Regions from separate parts of the Pseudomonas sp. TMW22091 genome, predicted to be linked through region 3. Evidence: predicted binding sites of a transcription regulator. Region 3 holds the regulator's gene; each other region holds the start of a gene.
The links. Region 3 encodes FliA, which starts transcription of late flagellar genes. Its sites were predicted from a motif close to CTAAAGTTTNNNNNNNNNNNGCCGNTAA; they were not measured.

Region 1 (2,862 bases), on a different contig from region 3:
ATAAGTATCCTGCAGCCACTTGAGGATCACCGAAGTGTCCAGGCCGCCCGAATAAGCCAGAACGACCTTGTTTACGTCCGCCATGCCATCACTCCACGGGTTGTTCGAAAAGCCGAACAGTCTACCGCCCACGTGCGCTAATTTACAGAGGGGCGACACCTTAAGACGACAAAGCGACAGTAAGTTTCAACAAGGCGACGAGAAATGTTCTCAAGTAAGGCTCGCGGGGTTACTGACAGCCGTTTGCGGAACGGCCTTGCCTGACGTGCCCGTACGCTCCAATCGTACGATGACCCGGCGGTTTTTAGCGCGGTTAGCCGCACTGGTGTTAGGCACCAAAGGGTACTGTTCGCCATGAAAACGCAAGCTGATCTGTGATTCGTCGAATCCATGGGCCTTGAAAAAGTCCATGACTGCCAATGCCCGTCGCCGTGACAGTTCACGATTGGTTAAGCGATTGCCACTGTTATCTGAATAGCCGTCAAGGATGATGCGATTGACCGTGGGATCTACCTTTAAATACTCGATGATCACATTAAGGCTTCTCAGCGCCGAGGCATCAAGCTCAATGGCGGCCCCCGGAAAAGCAATTCGACTTTGCTGAACCTGTTCGAAATTCTTGGGCAGCAGCTTTGTGGTGCAAGCCTGGAAATCACCATAGGCCTGGCGAAATCTGACGGGGAGTAATCGAACCTCTGACACACCACTGGTCGCCGAGTAATGCCTCACCACTGGACTGCGCCCCTCCAGCAAGCCACGAAACAAGCGCCCGGCCTGAACCTGAGAGCTGTTGAACAGCACGTGCCCACGCCCAATACGCACTGAGCCGAGGTTAATGTCCCCACGACCCGGCTGCCACGGTGCCGCTGCTGCCAACAAAGTTGCAGAGCCTTCCCCCAGCACTGAGTTAGAGCTGTTAAGCCGAAATACGGCTTGCTCACCTGCCCGACGGACAAAAGCCCCAGAGCCAAAATCGGTGATTGGCTGGATCAGACGACACTCAAACTTGTCCCCTTCTACTTTCCACTCAATACTCTCCAGTCGCGTCTGGAAAGTCATCGCCATGGCAGGCAGGCAGGTGAACAGGGTCAGCAGGAATAAATAACACTGGCGCACGGCAAGCTCCACAGGCTTGAAAAGCAAAAAATCAGGCCATTGGTTTACGGCAGACCTTTTTTATATCGGTTAGCAGCTACAAAACTTGATAGCGAGTGCCTGAAAGTGTCTTTTCCGGTAGCATTCGCTTCAGTTTGACCCGCCTGGAATCCCCAATGTCTGACCGCCTGACCCTGCTGCGTCCCGACGACTGGCATATACATCTTCGCGATGGTGCTGTGTTGCCCCACACTGTCGCGGATGTTGCGCGTACTTTTGGCCGCGCCATCATCATGCCTAACCTGGTACCGCCGGTGCGTAATGCTGCCGAAGCCGATGCCTATCGCCAGCGCATTCTGGCTGCCCGCCCTGCCGGCAGCCGTTTCGAACCGTTGATGGTGCTCTACCTGACTGACCGCACACAGCCAGAAGATATTCGTACGGCCAAGGCCAGCGGTTTCGTCCATGCAGCCAAGCTTTACCCGGCTGGCGCTACGACAAACTCCGACTCTGGCGTGACCAGTATCGATGCGATCTTCCCGGTTCTGGAAGTCATGGCCGAAGTGGGCATGCCTCTGCTGATTCACGGCGAAGTGACTCGCACCGACGTAGACGTCTTCGATCGCGAGAAAATATTCATCGATGAGCATATGCGTCGAGTTGTTGAGCGCTTCCCAACACTCAAGGTAGTGTTTGAGCACATCACAACCGCTGACGCCGTGCAGTTCGTCAATGAGGCTTCGGCCAACGTCGGCGCAACCATCACTGCCCATCACCTGCTTTACAACCGCAATCACATGCTGGTGGGCGGTATTCGCCCGCACTTCTATTGCTTGCCGATTCTCAAGCGCAACACTCATCAGGAAGCGTTGCTGGATGCAGCCACCCGTGGCAGCGAAAAATTCTTCCTGGGCACAGACTCTGCGCCGCATGCTCAACACGCTAAAGAAGCTGCGTGTGGATGTGCCGGTTGCTACACCGCTTACGCGGCAATTGAAATGTATGCCGAGGCCTTTGAACAGCGTAATGCGCTGGACAAACTGGAGGCGTTTGCCAGCCTCAACGGTCCTCGTTTCTACGGACTGCCTGCCAGCACCGAACATATCACTCTGGTTCGCCAGGAGTGGACCGCACCTACAAGCCTGCCATTTGGCGAGCTGAACGTAATTCCGCTGCGCGCCGGTGAAAAACTGCGCTGGCGCCTGCTGGAGGAAACACTGTGAGCGACGACCATTATGATGACGAACACGAAGGCGGCCATGGCGGCCCACGCCACCCGATGGCCGAGCGCTTTCGCGGCTACCTGCCTGTCGTAATCGACGTTGAGACTGGCGGTTTCAATTGCGCCACCGATGCCCTGCTGGAAATCGCAGCCGTGACGATCGGCATGGACGAAAAAGGCTTCGTGTTCCCGGAGCACACTTATTTTCACCGTGTTGAACCGTTTGAAGGCGCCAATATCGAAGCAGCGGCTCTGGAATTCACCGGCATCAAGCTTGATCACCCGCTGCGTATGGCCGTTAGCGAAGAAACTGCGCTGACCGACATCTTCCGTGGCGTGCGCAAAGCGCTGAAAGCCAATGGCTGCAAACGTGCCATTCTGGTGGGTCACAACAGCAGCTTCGATTTGGGCTTCCTGAACGCTGCGGTTGCGCGTCTGGACATGAAACGCAATCCGTTTCACCCATTCTCAAGCTTTGACACCGCAACGCTGGCAGGTCTGGCGTATGGCCAGACGGTATTGGCCAAGGCCTGCCAAACGGCCGA
Region 2 (2,862 bases), on a different contig from region 3:
CTCGACCGGTGTCGACATGGCACCAAAGGGCAGGGCCGCGTTAAAGCGTTCATACACCTGACCCAATTGCATGCTTTGGCTGATATCCCCTTCAAAGCGCAGCTTGCAGCCTGTGGCGGAGACGTCCAGCAATTTGCCTTTGATTGGGGTTTTGAGCTTCTCCCCCGCCACTTCGACATTGACCAGATTGGCCAACCTCAACGCCGCGCGAAAGGCGTTTCGGCGCTGGTGATAAACCACTTCGCCCGGGAGTGCACCGCGATAGCAGCGATGACCGTTGACGTCATCGATGGTCAATGAGGTTGTGCATTCCCAGGCAATTCGTACGCCGTCATGGAAGCCTTCGACCCGAAAAGGTACGCCCGCTTCAAGAAAACGCTCACCCTCTCTTGGGATCATTTCGTCCAGAGTGAGGGTGTTGTTCTCACGGTTTACATCCACCACATAGCTCTGGAAACGCTGGGTGCGATCCTGGAATGTGATGATCAGCGGGTCATGACTCTCTTGTAGCAACCGCAGGTTGGAAGCTATTTCCAACGGCGTGGCCAGCACCTTGGGCGGCTGCGGAGCATCTTGGGCATCGAACACGGTTCATCAGTCTCCAGGCAAAGTACAGCAACACAAGAGTGCGGCATTTTGCCATCATGTTGCGCTTCTCGCTAGGCTGCATGACGACTAGGGGTCACACCTGGCTATAGGCGCGAGGCTTGTTCAACATCGATGTGGTGCCGCGTGCGGTGTACAAAGAGGGCACTTCGCCGCCATGCAGGATGCGCAGTTGGTTGGCGGTAATCGCCTGTTGCGTCTGAATCGATTGGCCGTTGAGCTGATTGGCGGCATGGCACTGAGCAAGCAACTGGTTCAGGGCATCGCTTTGGCTGAGCAACTGCTCACCTACGCTGGAGTGGCTGGCGAGGCTTTCAAGCCCCTTGCGATTGGTGGTCAGGCCCAGGCTGGCCAAAATCTCGCTGCGCTTGCGACCATGTTGATCGAGCAGAATGATTAACGAATGTTTACGCGCCAGAATGTATTCCAGGTGCACCATGTCGCGCCCTTTGAGGGCGATGGACTCTTCCTGCAACAAGCCGAGCAGTTGCTCAGCAGGTGCCAGGTCGTCATTGATCAGTTGCAGCAAATTTTCGTCGTGCATGGCGGGCTCTGGGAGTTAAGCGTCCAAAAGCCTGGCACCCGCCCCGAGGGCTAGTGCTGGGCTTCGATGTTGAGCAGTTTGCTGGCGACCCGGCTGCTGTCGACTTTATAACTGCCGTCGGCAATGGCTTGTTTCAGCTCGGCGACTCGATCGCTGTTAACCACCGGTTGATCGCGCAATGAGTCGCTGATTTTTTGTAGTTGCTGAGCCTGCGGGCTCAAGCTTACCGATTCACCACTCGGGGCGATGGTTGTAGCTTCAGGGCTTTGCACAGGGGCCGCTTGCGTGGCGCTGCCTGCTTCCTGATTGGCGTTGCTGCGCGTACTGCCGGCAACTGGCGGGGCGCTGTTGAGACGACTGAAGTCGATAACCATAACGAAAAACCTCTGGGTATTTGGACGCTTGCCATGTTTTCGGCCATACCCGGAAAAACTTTAGGCTTGATTAATCATAGGTGTGGCTGAGCATGTACTGATCTAAGTCAGGTGACAGTGTAGGAAAGTCACAAGACTGATGCCAGAAAAGCTTACAGTGCCACCTCGACTTGACCGGGCCCTGTGATCCGCGCCTTGATCACACGTTTGGAGTTCAGGTTTCTTACGCGTATCTGCTCGCTGAGGCCGCCGTCCGACAGCGCCTCGCCGGGCATCTTGACACTTAATGTGCCGCTGCGAGCACTGATAACCACATGGTCGCCTTTTCGAACAGCGGCGTTTTGTTCCAGATGCGTCAGGGTCAACACTTGATCGGTCACCACAGGACGCAGCAGTTTTTGGCCCACGGCCAATTCGGTCGCGGTCATATAGCCTTGATTGATTTGGCTGACGTCACGTTCGCGCAGGGCGACATCGGCGTAGTCCACAAGCATGCCGCGTTTCAGAGGGTGGGTGACGATGATCACATCGCGGAAAAGCCGGACCTGAGCGGGGACAAAGATGGTCCAGGGTGAGGCGCCTTCGCAGCGAACCCGCACGATCACTCGGCCCATGGGTTGAGCCGGGCTTTCAAGGGTGGCTGTCAATTCTCTGTCGCACTCGGCCAGACGCAGGCGTGGGTCGAGATTGTTTACTTGAATCTCATAGCGGCCTTCTATCTGACCAGTGGCAAGGTAGTCTTCGACGGTGAACTCAAGAAAGCCTTGGGTGACGCCGATAAGTTGCGTAGGAGAAGTAAAGCCATCAGCGTAGGAATATTTGCCTACGCTAATCAGGCACGCGACTGCCAACAGACTCAAGCATCGACGGCGCAGGCTGAAGGCGTTGGATTCGCGGCAGGAATTTGTCGTTTTGGTATTCATGAAAGATAAATAGCAAAGCCCGTGCCGTTTACCGGGCGGCGAGTGTCGTAACTTAAAGTTTTAAAAGGAGCTGAGTATGGCTGGGGTGATGGATGCGGTTAACCAGCGCACTCAATTGGTGGGGCAAAACCGTCTGGAGCTGTTGCTGTTTCGTCTGGACGGGCCGCAGCTTTACGGGATCAATGTGTTCAAGGTCAGGGAGGTGCTGCAATGCCCCAAGCTGACAATGATGCCTCGATCCAATCCGGTGGTGTGCGGCGTGGCAAGCATTCGCGGCGCGACTATTCCAATTCTTGATCTGGCAATGGCCACCGGCGCGGGTCCACTGAAAGAACGGGATAACCCGTTTGTCATCATCACGGAGTACAACACCAAGACTCAGGGCTTTCTGGTTCGCTCGGTCGAACGCATCGTC
Region 3 (2,862 bases):
TATGCTCCATTGCGCCCCCCTTCCAGCCGATCAACCGATGCGTTCAAAGATTTTTTCGATCTTGTCTTTGAGCGCCTGAGCCGTGAACGGCTTGACCACGTAGCCGTTAACTCCGGCTTGGGCCGCTTCGATGATTTGCTCGCGCTTAGCCTCGGCCGTCACCATGAGGACAGGCAAATGTTTGAGCTTTTCGTCGGCTCGCACCTGACGCAGCAAATCGATACCGCTCATGCCCGGCATGTTCCAGTCGGTCACCAGAAAGTCGATGCTGCCCAACCTGAGGATCGGCAACGCGGTGTTGCCGTCATCCGCCTCGACCGTGTTCGTGAACCCGAGGTCACGCAACAGGTTTTTAATGATCCGGCGCATCGTTGAAAAGTCATCAACGATAAGGATCTTCATGTTCTTGTCCAATACGGCCTCCAAGCGGTCTTTGCCGCGCCCACACTCTGAGCGCGCCATTCAATCAATTCGGTAATTATCAAAAGCCCGTCAATTTCGTAGCAGTTGCCGCAGGCGACGTTCGGCGGCAAAGCCGTCGTCAATGCAGCGACTGCGGCGTATCTGCCACACCACGGGCTCTGGGTTGACGATCGCTGCGCAATCGAACGCAGCCTGCGGCAGCTGCTACGAATGAATCAGTGTTTCAATGTGCGCGCCACTGGCCCAGACGGGCGCGCAAACGCGCGGCGCACTGGCTGTGCAACTGGCTGACCCGCGATTCGCTGACCCCCAGCACTTCGCCGATTTCCTTGAGGTTCAACTCCTCGTCGTAATACAGCGCCAGCACCAGACGCTCGCGCTCCGGCAACAGGCTGATGGCCTCGGCCAACGCCACCTGAAAGCGCTCGTCTTCCAGATCCCGCGAGGGTTCAAGGTGCGCGCTGGCGCCATCTTCATGCAGCCCTTCGTGCTCGCCGTCCTGCAACAGATCATCGAAGCTGAACAAGCGGCTGCCCAGGGTGTCATTCAAAATGGCGTAATAATCATCCAGGCTTAACTGGAGTTCGGCCGCAACCTCATGATCTTTAGCGTCACACCCGGTTTTTGCTTCAATAACGCGAATTGCGTCACTGACCATGCGCGTATTGCGGTGCACCGAGCGTGGCGCCCAGTCGCCCTTGCGCACTTCATCGAGCATGGCGCCGCGAATGCGAATGCCCGCGTACGTCTCAAAACTCGCACCTTTGGTTGCGTCGTACTTGGTCGACACTTCAAGCAGACCGATCATCCCGGCCTGGATCAAATCATCCACCTGCACGCTGGCGGGCAAGCGCGCCAGCAGGTGATAGGCAATACGCTTGACCAACGGTGCGTAGCGCTCGATCAGTTCGTACTGATTGTCGCGCGACGCCTTGCTGTACATGCGATAGCCGCTCGCGGTCATCAATGCCGTCCTCCACCTGCTTGCTGCACAAGACGCTCGACAAAAAATTCGAGATGGCCTCGGGGATTGGCCGGTAACGGCCACGTGTCGACTTTTTGCGCGATGGCCTTGAAGGCCAGCGAGCATTTGGAACGCGGAAATGCTTCATACACGGCGCGCTGTTTTTGCACCGCCTTGCGTACGCATTCGTCATAGGGGATAGCGCCCACGTATTGCAGGGCAACGTCAAGAAAGCGGTCCGTGACCTTGGTCAGCTTGGCAAACAGGTTGCGGCCTTCCTGAGGGCTTTGCGCCATATTGGCCAATACGCGGAAGCGGTTCATGCCGTAATCGCGGTTCAGCAACTTGATCAGCGCGTAGGCATCCGTGATCGACGTGGGCTCATCGCAGACCACCAGCAACACCTCTTGGGCGGCTCGAACAAAACTCACGACCGAATCACCGATGCCGGCTGCGGTATCGATCACCAGCACATCGAGGTTGTCACTGAGGTCACTGAACGCCTGAATCAGGCCCGCATGCTGCGCCGGACTCAGGTTGACCATGCTCTGAGTGCCAGAAGCGGCCGGTACGATACGTATACCGCCGGGGCCTGTCAGCAGGACATCGCGCAGCTCACAACGGCCCTCGACCACATCGGCCAGGGTGTATTTGGGGGTCAGCCCCAGCAGGACATCAACGTTAGCCAACCCAAGATCAGCGTCCATCAACATCACACGCCGACCCAGTTCGGCCAACGCGATGGACAAATTCACTGACACGTTAGTTTTACCGACGCCACCTTTGCCGCCGGTCACTGCGATCACCTGTACGGGATGCATGCTGCCCATGATCTTTCTTACCTTGTCTTTCTTAGACGCGGCTACAACGGCTGGCTGCGTGTGCCCGAAGGCACCACACCTTGCAAACCATCGGTGTAGGTACATTGCAACTCATATTGACTCGCTTAACCGACCCGCTCGGGGGGGCTGGTATAGATATCAGCGAACATATCGGCCATGGCCTCCTCGCTGGGATCTTCCTGCATTTGCACACTGACTGCACGACTCACCAACTGATGACGACGCGGCAGATGCAGGTCGTCGGGGATACGCGGGCCGTCAGTCAGATACGCCACCGGCAAATCGTTGCTGATTGCCAGGCTCAGCACTTCGCCCAAACAGGCCGTTTCATCGAGTTTAGTCAGAATGCAACCGGCCAGCCCGCAGCGTTTATAGCTGAGGTAGGCGGCCTGCAACACCTGCTTCTGACTGGTGGTGGCCAGCACCAGGTAATTACGTGCCTTGATCCCGCGTCCCGCCAGGCTTTCCAGTTGCAGACGCAGCGCCGGGTCACTGGCTTGCAGGCCTGCAGTGTCAATCAACACCACGCGCTTGCGCACCAAGGGCTCGAGCGTCTGACCCAACGACTGGCCCGGCGCTACGTGAGTTACCGGAACATTGAGAATTCGGCCCAGGGTCTTGAGTTGCTCCTGA

Region 1: the regulator FliA is predicted to act here: its motif matches at 1,179-1,206, upstream of EQV93_RS01140 (flagellar protein MotY).
Region 2: the regulator FliA is predicted to act here: its motif matches at 1,561-1,588, upstream of flgM (flagellar biosynthesis anti-sigma factor FlgM).

Annotation. Positions count from the first base shown of each region.
Region 1 is NZ_SCFI01000001.1:247,542-250,403, forward strand. Features, by position in the region: gene EQV93_RS01135 (argininosuccinate synthase) at 1-84, opposite strand, end outside; gene EQV93_RS01140 (flagellar protein MotY) at 211-1,116, opposite strand; gene pyrC (dihydroorotase) at 1,272-2,318, shown strand; gene rnt (ribonuclease T) at 2,315-2,862, shown strand, end outside.
Region 2 is NZ_SCFI01000007.1:251,262-254,123, reverse strand. Features, by position in the region: gene EQV93_RS15665 (flagellar brake protein) at 1-588, opposite strand, end outside; gene EQV93_RS15660 (flagella synthesis protein FlgN) at 683-1,150, opposite strand; gene flgM (flagellar biosynthesis anti-sigma factor FlgM) at 1,201-1,524, opposite strand; gene flgA (flagellar basal body P-ring formation chaperone FlgA) at 1,677-2,447, opposite strand; gene EQV93_RS15645 (chemotaxis protein CheV) at 2,524-2,862, shown strand, end outside.
Region 3 is NZ_SCFI01000003.1:498,942-501,803, forward strand. Features, by position in the region: gene EQV93_RS08945 (protein phosphatase CheZ) at 1-10, opposite strand, end outside; gene EQV93_RS08950 (chemotaxis response regulator CheY) at 31-402, opposite strand; gene fliA (RNA polymerase sigma factor FliA) at 647-1,390, opposite strand; gene fleN (flagellar synthesis regulator FleN) at 1,387-2,217, opposite strand; gene flhF (flagellar biosynthesis protein FlhF) at 2,334-2,862, opposite strand, start outside.